Regions from separate parts of the Dehalobacter sp. DCA genome, predicted to be linked through region 1. Evidence: riboswitches for the same ligand, from Rfam matches in the RefSeq annotation. Region 1 holds a riboswitch; the other holds the start of a gene.
The links. Region 1 has a riboswitch for cyclic di-GMP ahead of DHBDCA_RS05950 (zinc ribbon domain-containing protein). Riboswitches for the same ligand answer to the same signal wherever they lie in the genome.
Positions count from the first base shown of each region.

Region 2: it holds a riboswitch for cyclic di-GMP, as region 1 does, so the genes downstream of both, DHBDCA_RS08175 (HD-GYP domain-containing protein) here and DHBDCA_RS05950 (zinc ribbon domain-containing protein) in region 1, are expected to answer to the same signal.

Region 1 covers NC_018866.1:1,260,969-1,268,788, reverse strand. The annotation lists gene DHBDCA_RS05960 (hypothetical protein) at 1-269, shown strand, start outside; partial or broken gene fabF (beta-ketoacyl-ACP synthase II) at 390-1,529, shown strand; cyclic di-GMP riboswitch class I at 1,714-1,802, shown strand; partial or broken gene DHBDCA_RS05950 (zinc ribbon domain-containing protein) at 1,982-2,662, shown strand; partial or broken gene DHBDCA_RS05935 (IS110 family transposase) at 3,168-4,378, shown strand; gene DHBDCA_RS05930 (hypothetical protein) at 4,603-4,827, shown strand; gene metH (methionine synthase) at 4,849-7,820, opposite strand, start outside.
Region 2 covers NC_018866.1:1,701,969-1,709,788, reverse strand. The annotation lists gene DHBDCA_RS08205 (IS5 family transposase) at 1-1,221, opposite strand, end outside; gene DHBDCA_RS08200 (MerR family transcriptional regulator) at 1,402-2,289, shown strand; gene DHBDCA_RS08195 (DUF4352 domain-containing protein) at 2,434-2,808, opposite strand; partial or broken gene DHBDCA_RS08185 (IS3 family transposase) at 2,875-4,009, shown strand; partial or broken gene DHBDCA_RS08180 (CoA-binding protein) at 4,087-4,401, shown strand; gene DHBDCA_RS08175 (HD-GYP domain-containing protein) at 4,462-5,523, opposite strand; cyclic di-GMP riboswitch class I at 5,619-5,704, opposite strand; gene DHBDCA_RS08170 (iron chaperone) at 5,811-6,200, shown strand; gene DHBDCA_RS08165 (DUF3795 domain-containing protein) at 6,257-6,835, shown strand; gene DHBDCA_RS08160 (pentapeptide repeat-containing protein) at 6,900-7,769, shown strand; gene DHBDCA_RS08155 (DNA-deoxyinosine glycosylase) at 7,771-7,820, shown strand, end outside.

The DNA.
Region 1 (7,820 bases):
TGGCATTTAGAGAAGGATCCAGCTGTGAAAGTGAAGATCTTGTTGTGGCGGCTGGCGGTAGAATAGATTTCGTGGAATTTATACATAGCTCCAGTCACAAAGTTGCCCGGTTTGTCGAGAGGAAATTTAACTGCAAATCAATGGAGACCGCCCCGAGCTTCCCAGGAGATCAGTCAAAACCTCTTCCTATTGGTGAAGTTTCCCAGCGTCATGCGGCAAAAGCCGCTGGTTATACCAAAAGCTTTTCTCGAAACAATTCTGTTATCTAGAAAATACAAATAATACGGAGTTAATTGAGGCAAATTGAGTAAAATTTAAAATTGTGACTGTAAAAAAAGACGAAATTACTGAATATGCTCTGCGCCTCATAAAGCACAAGCGGAAAGAGCGGAATAAAGAGGATTTCTGATTCGTCTTTTTCGGAAATTCCTTCCCGTATTGCCGGATATATCGAAGATTTTTCTTCCAAGGATTACTTTGATGGAAAAGAGATAAATAGATATGATTTATTCATCCAATATGCTTATGCGGCAGCAAAACAAGCAATTGAAATGGCAAATGTACAGGATATAAATTTTAACAAAAACAGAGTCGGTATCTATGTAGGCTCAGGTATTGGCGGTATTAAGACAATAATAAAAAATCACGAAAAATTTATGACCAGAGGAAACAGGCATGTTTCCCCTTTTATGGTTCCTATGATGATCGGCAATATGGCAGCGGGTATTATAGCCATTAAAACAGGCTTTACGGGGCCAAGTTTTTCTCCGGTATCGGCTTGTGCAACATCCAATCAGGCTATTGGAGAAGCGTTTTTAAGTATCAAGCACGGCTATACAGATGCGGTGATAGCTGGCGGATCTGAAGCAGCAATCAATACATTTGCATTTTCCGGATTTACCAATATGCATGCGATGTCCACAAATAATGAGAACCCAGAACAGGCAAGCCGTCCCTTTGATAAATTGAGGGATGGATTTGTAATGTCGGAAGGTGCGGGAATTTTATTCCTGGAGGAATTGGAGCATGCCCAAAATCGCGGAGCTAAGATACTTGGTGAAATTGTTGGATACGGCGCGACTACTGACGCCTACCATATTACAAGCCCCGATTATCAAGGGGCAGAAGGAGCAATGAAATCAGCGATTGATATGGCAGGAATATCACCTAAACAGGTCGATTATATTAACGCACACGCAACAGGTACTCCAGAGGGAGATAAATCTGAAACAAAGGCGATTAAAGCATTGTTTAAAGAAGATGCCTACCGTATAAAAGTCAATGCTACAAAGTCCATGACAGGTCATTTATTTGGTGCAGCTGGAGGAATAGAAGCTATCATAACTTTGAAAGTTGTAGAGGAGGGCATGATACCTCCTACGATCAATTTAACTGTGCCAGATGAGGATTGCGATTTGGATTATGTGCCTAATAAGGCAATCAAACATGAAGTAAATTATGCCTTATCAAATGGTTTTGGATTTGGTGGCCATAACGCTTCATTGCTCTTAAAAAAGTATATCAAATAGAGTTTCTGGACGATGATGACGTCCAATGTTTGATGACCGATGCTGTGGATATCGGCAATACCGTAAACTTTTTATATCAGAATCTAGAATATGTTTGAATCTGCAGTATGAACTTTGCCACGATATACACCAAGGGTGGCATCAACTGCAATTATGCGGTATTTTAAAAGATTTAAAAAACAAATAATGTTAAGGGCAAACCTGCCTAAAGGCAGGGACGCAATGCCGTAGGGTCTAAGGTGCTCTAAACATTATGACAGCCTGGTTACCGTGAGATTACATGCGTCAAGACCTGCCCATTTTTGCAGCAGGTCTTGATTTTTATGTAAACGATAATAAATTTTTTAGAATATGCAAAGGAATGAATTTTTGTTTATGTTATAGATCTGCGATGTTTCACACGGCATTTATTATCTATAATTGCCTGTATTGTTGCAGTTGCGATCTAAAGTACCACAGAGGTGCTGCCGTTTAAGCGACAGAGAGACAAGGGTCAGCTTCCTCAATACCTTATTGAGGACAACCATGAACCCATTATCTCACATGAACAGGCGGAGGCGATCAGGGAAATCTTTGAATACCGCAGAAAGCAGATGGGGATGGACGATTCGGAGAAATACCAAAGCCGGTACGCCTTCAGCAGCAAAATCTTATGCGGAGAATGCGGCGGTATATTCCGAAGGCAGAAAATTTACATAGGCAAGCCTTATGAGAAAATTCAATGGTGCTGCCGCCAGCACATTTTGGACAACACCAAATGTAGCCAAAAGGCAATCCGAGAGGATGACGTTCAATGGGCTTTCGGCATGATGTGGGGCAAGCTCAAAAGCAATTATACCGAAATCCTCACTCCCCTGCTGGAAGTGCTCAAAAAGCTTCGAATGGACGAGCAGCAGGAGCAGGAAATCGGGGACTGCAGTAACAGAATCATGGAGCTTACAGAGCAGGGTCATATACTCAGTAGATTGGTATCGAAGGGGTATATCGACCCTGCAGTATTTATAGAGCGGCTAAACACCCTGAATGTAGAGCTTGCCGCTATAAAAAAGAAAAGAAGCCAGCTTCTGGATAATAACGGCTTCGACCGAGAGATCGTCGGAACAGAGCAGCTGCTGGAACTGATCAGAAACAATGGGGCTGTCTCATAATGATGTCAAAGGACATTCATGAAAAGACAGCTTCTTTTCACTTTCAAGCAAAAATAGGAGAGTAAAATCAACAGAAGTAATTGCTGATTTTACTCTCAACTTGTTTTTAGGAACACCAAAAAGAGGATTCTTTGAATCGTTCTAATAATTTCTTTATTAAGGGGCCCGCAGATCTACGCAACCTCTATTTCATGCAATAGACTGCCACATCTATAATTTTGTATTTTAAGGTGGCCATGTTTTCTCGACGTATCAGACCCCCATGCCGCTTTGCGGCACCACTGATGAATAAAAATTTTGTCCATACTACTACTATGGCTGGCGAAGGTAGGTCGAACTTTCTTGGTGTCGCGAGCCCGCGTATCAGACGGACCACAACGACCCGGTGCATCGCAGATTGTTGCTCCCTCGGGAAGCACGCAGGGCAGAATAACCCCTATTGGTTGTTGCACCTGCCTTAAACAAAACCAGTCTAAGGAGAAGCTATGGTATGGAAGTCTTACATGAACGTTGTTGCGGGTTGGATGTGCATAAAAAGAGTATCACAGCCTGCATCATCACGAAAGGAGATTCGAACATTTGCAACAATGACTCGGAATCTGATCGAACTTGTGGACTGGATCAAAAGCAGCCGCTGTTCCCATGTCGCGATGGAGAGCACAGGTGACTACTGGAAACCCATTTATAACCTATTAGAACCGGAGAACCTTCATCCAATGGTGTCAATGCGCAGCATATAAAAGCGGTGCCGGGACGTAAAACAGATGTTAAAGGTGCCGAATGGATTGCGCGGATACTACGTCATGGTCTAGTTCAAGGAAGTTATATACCGGACCGGGAGCAAAGAGAATTGAAAGAGATCGTCCGCTACCGACGAAGCATCATCGAAGAAAGAACTCGGGAAGTAAATCGCCTCCAAAAGGTATTAGAGGGAGGTAACATTAAACTTTCCTCTGTGGCTTCGAATGTCTTAGGTGTCTCTGGACGAAATATGCTGGAAGCCATGATCAATGGAGAGAGAGACACTTCTATTTTGGCAGATTCTGCTCTCAAGAAGCTGAAGGACAAAAAAGAACATTTGAAACTTGCTCTTGAAGGACGACTCGAAGCGCATCAACTGCATATGATGGAGAAACAATTAGCGCATATCGATTACCTCAATGAACTGATTAGCGAGTTGGACGAAGAAATCGAGAAACGTATGACTCCTTTTACGGAAGAACTAAAGATATTGGATTCCATACCTGGAGTTGGAAGACGAACCGCTGAACAGATAATAGCGGAAGTTGGCACAGATATGTCTCGCTTCCCTACGCCTGGACACTTATGTTCATGGGCAGGGATGACTCCAGGTCATGATGAAAGCGCAGGGAAAAAAAAGTCCACTAAGACGCGTAAAGGAAACAAGAAGCTAAGAAGTGCCCTAACTGAAGCAGCAAAAGCGGCTTCTCGTCAGAAAAACACCTACTTATCAGCTCAATACCATCGTGTCGCCGCTCGACGAGGAAAGAATAAGGCGGCGATAGCTGTAGGACATACAATACTATCCCTAGTACATATCTTGTTAACGCGAAACAAGAATATGTGGATTTAGGATTTAACTATTTTGACGAACGCAAGAAGGACATCTTGGTTAGGAATTCGATCAAAAGACTAGAGTCCTTTGGTTTATTAGTGAGTGTTCAAGAACAAACGGCATAAAAGTCATCAATAAAAACTATAGGAACATTGAAAAATAGCCCTGGTAACTTTGTTTCTTGAGTTGGAAAGTTCTAATATTTATCCTTTTGAAACGGTAACCTTGGGTGTAGTTTAGTGTTGTCTAATTCCTAAAGCGAACATTTAGCCCAACTTTTGTAATTTTCAGGGCAGAAAGTATAAGTTTTGGGGTACCCCTTTACTTGCAAATTTGGTATGAAGGAGTTATGGAAAATAACATTTTGAGACAGATTTTTTTTGATAAAGAGAGACACTGGGATAGATTTGCCGAGAAGTACGAAGATCGTATAAGAGCAATTGTTGTTAAAGAGGTCGAGAAGTTTCGTAATTGCGGCAATCCTAAAAATGTAACTCGTAGTTCCTTTTCAAGTTCGCGTTCTGCTATTAGCAGTGGAGGAAAAAATGTAGGAGCCTTTGCGGATATTAGGTAGTAAATTACCGCCTCCATTTTCTTATTTATACGCCAAAATCGTAGTTAACATCTTCTCAATCTCTTTAAGCTCTTTATTGTTGCGCTTTGCGTAATCATCCACTTGAGCCTTATCAATTCTGTGAATATCAAAATATTTTGCCACTTCAGAGGCGAAGTACAGCCCGCACACACTAGCAACAGGATCCATCATATAATGTCCTGTTAAAGTGATACCAGTCTTACTTTCCCCCTCTAAAAGCTGAAAGAGCTTTGTTTTTTCAGCATGATCCCTAAGACAAGGATATCCAAAGGCTGGTCTTATTCCCTTAAATGACCCTTTTAATAGCGATTTAAGCTCGAGATTTTCATCTGGAGAGTATCCCCAATAATCCGTTCTGACCTGAAGATGTAATAACCCTGCAAAGGCTTCTGCTAACCGATCAGCAAGAAGTTTTACCATGATTGCTCCGTAGTCATTACCTTGTTCTTTAAGTTTTTCGGCATACTCCTTCGCACCAACGCCTGCCGTTACAATAAAGCCACCTAAATAATCAGTTATCCCACTATCCTTAGGGGCTATATAATCTGCAAGGCATCTATAGACATTATCCTGGGAAACCTCTTGCTGCCTTAACATATTGAAGGTTGTAACACTTCCATTATGGTACATTTCAAGGTCATCTCCTAGAGAGTTAGCAGGAAAAATACCCAAAACAGCATTGGCTGTAAGTATGTCTTCCCTCTCTAGCAAATCTAACATTTCATTGGCATCAGCAAAAAGTTTTTTAGCTTCTCCACCATATTTAGGATCTTCCATAATTTTAGGATACACCATTCCCATATCCCAAGCCACAAAGAAGAAAGACCAATCGATATATTTTCTAAGCTCGCTGATGGGAAAATTTTTTAAATGTTTGGTGCCAATTAGATTTGGAATGTTGATACTTTCCTTATTCCAATCGATATTAAATTTCTTTTTCCTAGCTTCTTCTAAGGGCACAAGCTTTCTTTCAATTTTTCCGTAGTTTTCTCTTATAGTTTGGTATTCTTCCCCTATTTGGGTTAGATACCTTTCTCTTTCATCTTTATTAAGCAGCTTTTTAGCGGCTTCTACGGCTTTTGAAGCATCAATACTATTCACTACACCCTTTGAATATTTAGGGGCAATCTTTAAGGCTGTATGAGTCTTAGAGGTTGTTGCACCACCAATCATCAGGGGAATGGTAAATCCTTGCCGTTCCATTTCCTCCGCCACATTAGACATCTCATCTAACGAGGGAGTAATAAGTCCGCTCAGGGCGATGATATCTGCCTTTTCCTTTTTTGCAGTTTGAAGAATTACCTCGCAAGAGGCCATTACGCCAAGATCGATAACTTCAAAATTATTACAAGACAGAATGACAGAAATGATGTTCTTGCCAATATCATGCACATCACCCTTAACCGTTGCCACGACTACTTTCCCTGCACTTCTACTTTCATTACTCTTCTTCTCTGCCTCAATGTAGGGTAATAAAAAGCCTACAGCCTTTTTCATAACTCTGGCGCTTTTAACAACCTGCGGGAGAAACATTTTGCCTTCGCCAAATAATTCTCCAACCACTTTCATACCATCCATTAGCGGTCCTTCAATAACCTTTTCTGCTCTGTCATATTGTCTTCTGACGTCTTCAACGTCTTCTTCAATATATTCTGCTATCCCTTTTACTAAAGCATGGATTAATCGTTCCTCGGATTCCTTCTCTCTCCAGGCAAGTTTATTCTCAACTTGGTCCCCGCCTGATGCTTTGTAAAGTTCTGCAAACTCTAAGAGTTTTTCAGCAGAATCTGGTGTTTTATTTAGTACAACATCTTCAACCTTTTCCAGGAGCTCTTTATCTATTTCATCGTAAATTTGAATCATACTGGGGTTTACAATAGCCATATCCATGCCTGCAGCAATAGCGTGATACAGAAACACGGAGTGCATAGCTTCCCTGATGGCATTGTTTCCTCTAAAGGAGAAGGATAAATTACTTATCCCACCACTTACCTTGGCGAATGGAAGGTTTTCCTTGATCCATTTTACGGTGTTAATAAAATCGACCGCGTAATTATTATGCTCTTCAATCCCCGTGGCAATGGCTAAAATATTAGGGTCAAAAATTATATCCGTTGGTGGAAACTTCACCTTATTCACTAATATATCATAGGCTCTTTTACAAACTGCAATTCGCTTTTCAAAAGTATCCGCCTGACCTTGTTCATCAAAAGCCATTACTACCATCCCTGCGCCATATCTTTTGATTAACGTTGTTTGCCGAATAAACTCCGCTTCCCCTTCTTTGAGGCTTATTGAATTCACAACTGCCTTACCTTGAATTGCCTTTAAGCCTATTTCTAAAACCTCAAATTTTGATGAATCGATCATCACTGGAACCCTGCAAATCTCTGGCTCGCTTGCCAGAAGCTTAAGAAATATATCCATTTCACTTAAGGCATCAAGTAGCCCATCGTCAAAGTTTATGTCGATAATTTGGGCTCCATTTTCCACCTGTTCCTTGGCCACAAATAATGCTTCTTCATATTGTTTCTCTCTAATTAATCTTGCAAACTTAGCTGATCCTGAAACATTCGTTCTTTCCCCAATATTCACAAAATTGTTTTCTTTCTTTATGACGATAGCTTCAAGGCCACAGTAAACAGTCTCCTTTTCTATCAGAGGAATCTTTCTCGGTTTGATCCCTCGAACCGCTTCACTGATCGCTTTAATATGCGCTGGTGTTGAACCGCAGCATGCTCCGACAATATTTAAATGCCCTTCCTCGGCCAATTCCTTTACCAAGGCTGCCGTTTCTTCCGGACGTTCCTCATACTCCCCTAGGGAGTTTGGCAGACCTGCATTAGGATGAAATGTTACATACCGATCTTGTGTTTTTGAAAGATATCTGATGATAGGAATTAAATCCTTGGCGCCAAAGGAACAGTTTAACCCTATACCAAGTATTTCATCACCCTTCATCGTATGTGCAA
Region 2 (7,820 bases), 440 kb from region 1:
TCGAATGCCCAGTTTCTTGCAGTAGTTAAGGTTATCTCTGTTCCGGTAGATCTTGTCTGCCATCACGGCTTCTGGATAAAAACCATACCTTTGGTAGTAGTTTTCAACCGATTGCATGAGTGTCTTGCTTTCATTGAAAGCGTCAAAGCTCAAGCTCTCCATATAACTGAATCCGTTCACAACACTGATGGCAAGCTTAGCTCCAAATTCTACATCTGCGTTTGACTTGCCTCGTACTATGGGTCTGACAAAAGGCATATGCAGGCTGACGATGCGATCTTCTACCGAATGTTTACCCTGTTTGTACATTTCCAGCTGTTGCCAGTAGATTTCTTGACTGACGAGCAGATTGCGGTATTGGCGTTTAGTTAAGAGAGTCAGCGAACTTTTTTCAGCAAGAGTCTTAATGTTTTTCAGATCCCGTCGAATATATCGCAGCTGTCCTCCGATTCCTTTGCGGATCATCTTAGCAGTCTTATGTTTCTTTTTATCAATGTTCAGATAGCTTTTGCGTGCATTGCGACGGTAGGATCTGGGTTTCTTGAGAATCCCGGCATGCGGTGCATGCAGTACATCAATGATTTCTTCCAAAGCCTGCCGGGTTGTGTTCAAAAGCCAGATATCTGTAGGATAGTGAATATCCGCAGGGGTGCAGGTTGCATCCAGGATCAGCTTGCCTGAGTTCTTGGTTTCTGAAGGTTCTTCATTCGTTTTCTCTTCTTGTCCTGTATCATCAGAGTCTTCACCATCAGAAGGAGGGGTGTCGTCTGAGCCATCTGAGTCATCTGGGTCATCTGGGTTTTCTGGATATTCATGTTCTCCGGCTAGTCTGCTAGTAATCTCGTTGATTTCGTTGATAATATCCTTGTCCAAACGTTTGCGGAAATGGGTCATGAGTGAATGATTGAATGGCGGTTTATCTACAAATGCACTTAGGCCAATGAAATATTGCATGTACGGATTTTCTGTGATCTCTTCGACCGTGTCACGGTCAGATAATGATTTCACATTTTGAATGATCAGAGATCCGAGTGCCAAACGCACCGAATAGGCTTTTTGTCCGCGACTGACAGGAAAACTTCTGGCATACTTCTTCTCAACTTCGGCCCAGGGGATCATTAATGCGAGCTTACACCATTTATTGTCCGGGTTTAAGTTCCCGCCAAAAGGCAGAAAGAATTCGTGCGGAAATGTAATCTGCTGTTCGGTAGGTTTGTACATGAAAACACGCTCCCAAGTGCAAGGTTTTTTAACATAATATTTATGTTTACATGTACTATTTTACCAAAAGTCGGGGTTAAAACCCAGTGTTTATGCTGATTTTACCGTTATTCAGCAGCCCCTAAGTACTTGACTAGCACCTAAGAGGATACCTTAAGCTGGAATCAGGAGGTGTAAGGTATGCAAGTGAATGAGATTTGTAAACAAACAGGTTTAACGAAAAAAGCAGTTGAGTATTATCAATTAAAGGGTTTAGTATCACCTAAAGTTAACGAGAACGGATATAGGGAATTTTCTGACTCAGATTTATCTCGTTTGAAAGAAATTGCGTTATTTCGAAAACTGGAATTATGCACGGATGAGATCAAGCAAGTGCTTGATAGTAACGACAAGAAGCACACTCTTGCTTTAATTAAGCAAGCAAAAGAGATTCAGGCAAAGGAAAAATTATATCGACTTGATTTGATAGGACAGTTGATTAATGGGGTGGATGTTGCTGAAATTCAGGATAGATTGAATTTATTAGAACAACAATCTACGATTAAAGAAAAGTTATTAATGGCGTTTCCCGGATACTATGGGAGATACTTTAGCTTTCATTTTGGCCAATTTCTCAATGAACCAGTAAAGACAAATGAGCAGAAAGTGTTATATGACAACATTGTTAACTTCCTTGACGATATGGAACCAATCGAAATTCCAGAAGAGTTTCAATTAATTTTGGACGAAGTTGACAAATATATGGACAATGAAAAAATTGAAGAAATGAGTGCCAACATACAGAGTACTTATGATGACTTTGACACGTATTGGGAAAACAACAAAGATAATATCATTCAATATACAGAACTTAAGAAAACGGATAAGTACCAGAATTCAGTAATGGCACAACTCATGGATTTGTTTCGTAAATTTGGAGAAACAAACGGATACTATGATGTGTTCATTCCGACGATGAGAACGCTAAGTCCAGCATATGATTTTTATTACAAGAAGATGCTGGAAGCAAATGAGAAATTGATACAAAAAATACCTGATGTTGAAAATTGGTACGAACCAACAAAATGAGCTTTATCCTTGGTTTATAATTTAAAGTGAAGATGCTAAAGATAAACTGGAAAAGTGGAAAAAAGACTTAAGTGAAAAAACATAAAGAAAGAAGGCCGAATCTCAATTTATTATGACTCGGCCAAAATCTATACTTTTCCAAGCCTATTGACCAAGGTTTATTATCTGGTACTGTCCACCAGACCATCCTAAACCACTTGAAACTTGTAATTTTAAACCTTTTAGGTTTTTAGGAATTTCAAATACAATATATCCACTTTTGCTTGTTCCCGGGTTTACCTGGGCTAGAAAGAAACTATTATCGGTGTTTACATACATGTCTGCTTCAGCCATAGCAGAATATTCTTTGCCTTCAGCATCTTTTAACTTAAATAAGCTAGTATCAATGGTACGAGTCTCTTTATCGTTGTTTGATACCTTTACTTTTATTAGTAAATATTCATTTTCGGTTGTTTTTTGCAAATATTGATTTTGCCCGATTTTAGTGCTCCTTTTTACCTCGCTTGCAGTATACCCAATTGACCTAGATCACGTTTGATAGACACAGAGAATACCCCTATAATCAAAATAACGGAGGTATTCAAAATGGCTTACGACAAAGAGTACAAAGAGTTGGTTGTCAAGAGGATCATAAACAAGGAAACAACGATCAGAGAAATGGCAACAGAGCTAGGCGTGCATTACACAACAGTGCGCGACTGGGTCAGACAATATAAGCAACATGGAGACGAGTCCTTCCCAGGCAAGGGCAAACTGCGTCCCGAGGATGAGGAGATCATAAAGCTCCGCAAAGAATTACTTGATCTTAAAGAGGAAAACGCAATCCTAAAAAAAGCGGCGGCCTACTTCGCGAAAAATCAGAAATAAAGAAGTTCAAATTTATTTATGAACATCGCTCCGTATTTCGGATTGCGAAGATGTGTCAGGCCTTAAACGTATCAAGGAGCGGTTATTACGCTTTTCTAAAAAGACCGCCCAGCGCCAGAGCCGAAAGAAAAGCTGCGCTGCTGAAAACCGTTACAAGCCTCTTTTACAAATACAAGCGCATCTATGGTGCGACCAGAATAACCAAAGAGCTGCCTCAAGAGCAATTGGCCTGCAAGACAACAGTTGCCAAAGTGATGCGGGAGAACGGCCTTCGTTCAAAGGTGATTAAGAAATACAAAGCAACCACAAACTCACGTCACAACTTGCCAGTTGCTGAAAATATACTTAACCGTGAGTTCACTGCATCCCGTCGCAATGAAAAATGGGTTTCAGACATCACGTACATTGCTACGGATGAGGGCTGGCTCTATCTGGCAGGGATTCTGGATCTTTACGACCGTTCAATTGTCGGTTGGTCAATGGATAGCCGTATGAAAACGTCACTCGTGATATCGGCTCTAAGGAATGCCATCGGTCGCAAAAAACCTAAAGAAGGTACTCATTTTACATTCAGATCGTGGTGTACAGTATGCCAGTCATAACTACCAGAAACTAATACCAGGAAAAGAACTTTGTTTGCAGCATGAGCCGCAAAGGCAACTGTTATGACAATGCCCCAATGGAATCATTCTGGGGTAAGTTGAAAACAGAATGGCTTAATGACATGCATTTCAAGACCAGAGATGAAGCAAGATCAGCAGTATTTGAGTACATTGAGCTCTTTTACAATCGCAATCGCATTCATTCTTCCAACGATTACATAGCGCCATTAAAGGTGCATGATGCAGCATGATTGCGTAATTCAATGAAAACAATAATTATTTAGGGTTTCTCCGTGTCTACCAAACGTAGGCAAGGTCAGTTTTTGCCGTAAATCCTAATATGGACAGTATTGACGGCGAGATCTGCTATGAAAACCTTCAGTCTTTGCCGCAGAAAGCCGACGGTGCAGTGATCGTCGTCCCTCCGGACCAAACCAATAAGGTCGTTAGGGACGCGGTAGAAGCTGGAATCAAACATATCTGGATTCAGCAGGGGGCTGAATCCAAAGAGGCTATAGACTATTGTACGGAAAATCATATAAACGTCATCCATGACCAATGCGTCCTAATGTTTGCAGAACCATCGTTTCCTCATTCGTTCCACCGGTCCGTACTGAAGGTGTTTGGAAAACTTCCAAAATAGTAGGTTAGCCGGCTCAAAAAACATTTGAGCCGGCAATTTTTTTCAAGAAATGGATCAGCTTCACTCGACAATGGATACAATAAAGGTTGTAAGATCTTCGACAAGGTTATATTCCTTAGCCTGGACATGGGCCAGCCCTTTGTCGGCGATTAATACCCTGATAATCGGGCGCATCGGCAAACTTTTATTTTGGTCAACCACAATCCCAACTTCACCTGTATTGAGCTTAACGGTACAGCCGGTCGGATAGGCCGCAACATGCTTTAAGAACGTTACAACCAACTGCTGGGAGAATAGCTTGTTCGCACATCCCATCACAATTTCACAGGCTTCATGCGGGACGATCCGGGAGTGGCCCGGGCCATCATTGACCAGATTATCATAGAAGTCGGCCAGCCCTACGATTTGAGCCAAGACATGGAGGTGCCGGCCGGACAGCTTCCGGGGATAGCCGTTTCCGTTCAGCCATTCGTGATGCTGCAAAGCAATATGCGCACTCAATAAGTTTAATTCCGATTTGTTCCGAAGTATTTCAAATCCATGTACGGTATGCGTCTTATATAGGTCATTTTCCTTCAGAGTAAAGGCCTCACGTTTGGCGACAAGCTCTTTTGGCAGCTTGACAGTCCCTATATCGTGAAGCAAAGCCCCTACCGCCAGCGCCTCCAGGGTATCTTTATCCAGTCCCAAAGCTTTGCCCAAAATTGTCGCAAGGACACAAACACTGACTGAATGCGCATAAACTTGATTGTCATAGCTCCGCATATCTGTCAGGCTCAGAAATATCTTCTCTTGAAACAGAACGTCTCCGATGATGTTGTTTACCGTCTTTTTTACCTGAAAACCATTGAGGTCTTTACCGATTCGTACCGCTTCCGCTGAATGCTCAATGGAGTTCATTGCCTCCCGCCTGTTTTCCTCGGAAATGACATCTTCGATAACAATATCCTTCGTTTCGTCATCGTCCACATAGACAATACTGATGCCCAGCTCTTTCAGCCGCTCGATATAGGGGGAGGTCAGCGTGACTCCTTTCCCAAGTAATGAACGGCCGTTATGCGAGAAAATGGTTCGTCCCAATACGTCTCCCTTTTGAAGCCGGTTTACACTTACCTGACGCAATTGTAATCTTCCTTTCCGATAAATCAGTGCTAGCTGAAGCAACAAAAAAATCACCAGCAGATTGCATGGCGACATTCAAAACAAACCTGAGCGGATTCGGTGGCCTGGCAGTCATCAGAATTATTCTGGAAGACCCATAGCTTTGCGTCCCTGGCTTTCACCAAGTTTGCCATTGTCGTTGCTCCTGTATCCCTATTCGATTGATATTTCGGTCATAGAACTATTGTAGCACATCGCTTTCAGGTTCTACAGGGGTTATTCGGAAAAATTTAAAGGAGAAACTAAAAATGGGAGCGGATAAAGTGGTTCATGAATCAGTTGATGGGTATATTTTGCAGTTCCCTGATGAGACACAGGAAATATTAAGAGCAATTAGAAATGTGATAAGAGAAGCAGCACCGGACGCAGTGGAAAAGATAAGCTATCAGATGCCTACGTTTGTACTGAACGGTAATCTCGTTCATTTCGCAGCATTCAAAAACCACATTGGATTTTATCCGACACCAAGCGGGATTGAAGCCTTTAAACAGGAACTGGCCGGTTATAAGGGAGCTAAAGGATCGGTACAATTCCCATTAAATAAGCCTATTCCGTATGAGTTAATAAGCAAGATCGTGAAGTACAGAGTCGCGGAGAACGCGCATATCCCAAGAAGAATTCCGTGCTGCGATGTTTAGATACGGCCCTTAATGTTTGGGAAATGCTAAAAAATGTTTATCAGGAGATGCATGCGATGGTTAAATCAATGGTAAGTAAAGAATACAGGCGAAAATGCGCCGACTTTTCATTATGCGGATTGAATTGCTGTCTCTGTCCGCGCTTTCATACGGACGGTTCTTCAAAGTGCCCCGGCTGCGGGGGTCCGGACTTTTTTTTGAAGCATCCTTCCTGTGCCGTAATTACCTGTAATAAAAAGCATCAAAATGTTGAATACTGTTTTGAATGCAGTGTCTATCCATGTGAGAGGTATCAGGCTCCAAGCGAGGCCGATTCCTTTATATCCTATCAAAATGTATTGCAGGATCAGGCCAAGGCTAAAATAGACCTTCAAAATTATCTTGAAGAACTGACGGAAAAACACAAAATTTTAGGCGAACTAATCACGAATTACAACGACGGCAAATCAAAGGGATTTTATTGTCTGGCGGTCAACCTGCTGCCGCTTTCCGTCCTGAATAATATGATGGATAAGATCCATCATATGGATCGGATCAACTGCAACGGCAGTGCTGAAGAAGCCGTCCGCTTGCTAAAAGTGGAAGCCGATCGTCTGAATATTCAACTGGTTCTTAGAAAGGCCAAAAAAGATTAGACAAACTATTCAAGCATTATTTCTGGGGATAAATCAAATGTTCTTTGTTTTGGAGGATCAAACATTGTCTGGAATTCGTGAACCAATAGACATTTTTGCTGAGCAGAGACGCAGTCTGAGAGCTGACTGTGAGAACTGCTTCGGATTGTGCTGCACCGCGCTGTATTTTTCAGCTTCGGAAGGCTTTCCAAACGATAAAGAGGCCGGTCAACCCTGTCGGAAGCTGCAGGAAAATTTTCGCTGCAGTATATATCAAGATCTTCAGGGACTGGGCCTGAAAGGCTGCATGGCATTTGACTGTTTTGGCGCAGGGCCAAAGGTATCCAAGCTCAGTTACGGCGGCAGAGACTGGCGGCGATCACCGGAATTCCAGGAGCAAATGTTTGAAGTTTTCCTTGTCATTCGGCAGCTTCAGGAGATACTCTGGTATTTGACAGAAGCAGAGACATTACAGCCCGCTCATTCAGTTCATGAGGCGCTTCGTACCCTGCGGGAAGAGACGGAACGGCTGACACTGCTCAGCCCGGGTGAGCTTCTGAAAATGGATGTACCCTTATATCGTACCGAAGTAAATACCCTGCTGCTTCAAACAAGTGAACTGGTCCGTGTTTCTGTTTGTCAGGAGCGGAATATTCAGGCCGGGATTTTGAAGACCTTTAAGCGCAGGAATAGTCTGATTGCTGCAGATCTCCGGGAAACGGACCTCAGAGGGGCTAACCTTAGAGGAGCCTGTCTGATTGCCGCAGATCTCAGCGGGAGCGATCTGGGCGGAGCTGATTTGATCGGGGCGGATTTGCGCGATGCCGACCTTAGTGGTACTGATTTAAGCCATAGTATTTTTCTGACCCAGCCCCAGCTAAATACGGCGAAGGGAGACAAGCGTACCAAGCTGCCGCCATTACTCTTTTATCCAAGACAATGGAGTTTGGACTGATATGGAAATGGAAATCATCTATTCATTTGAACCGGTCATCAATCAGGAGTC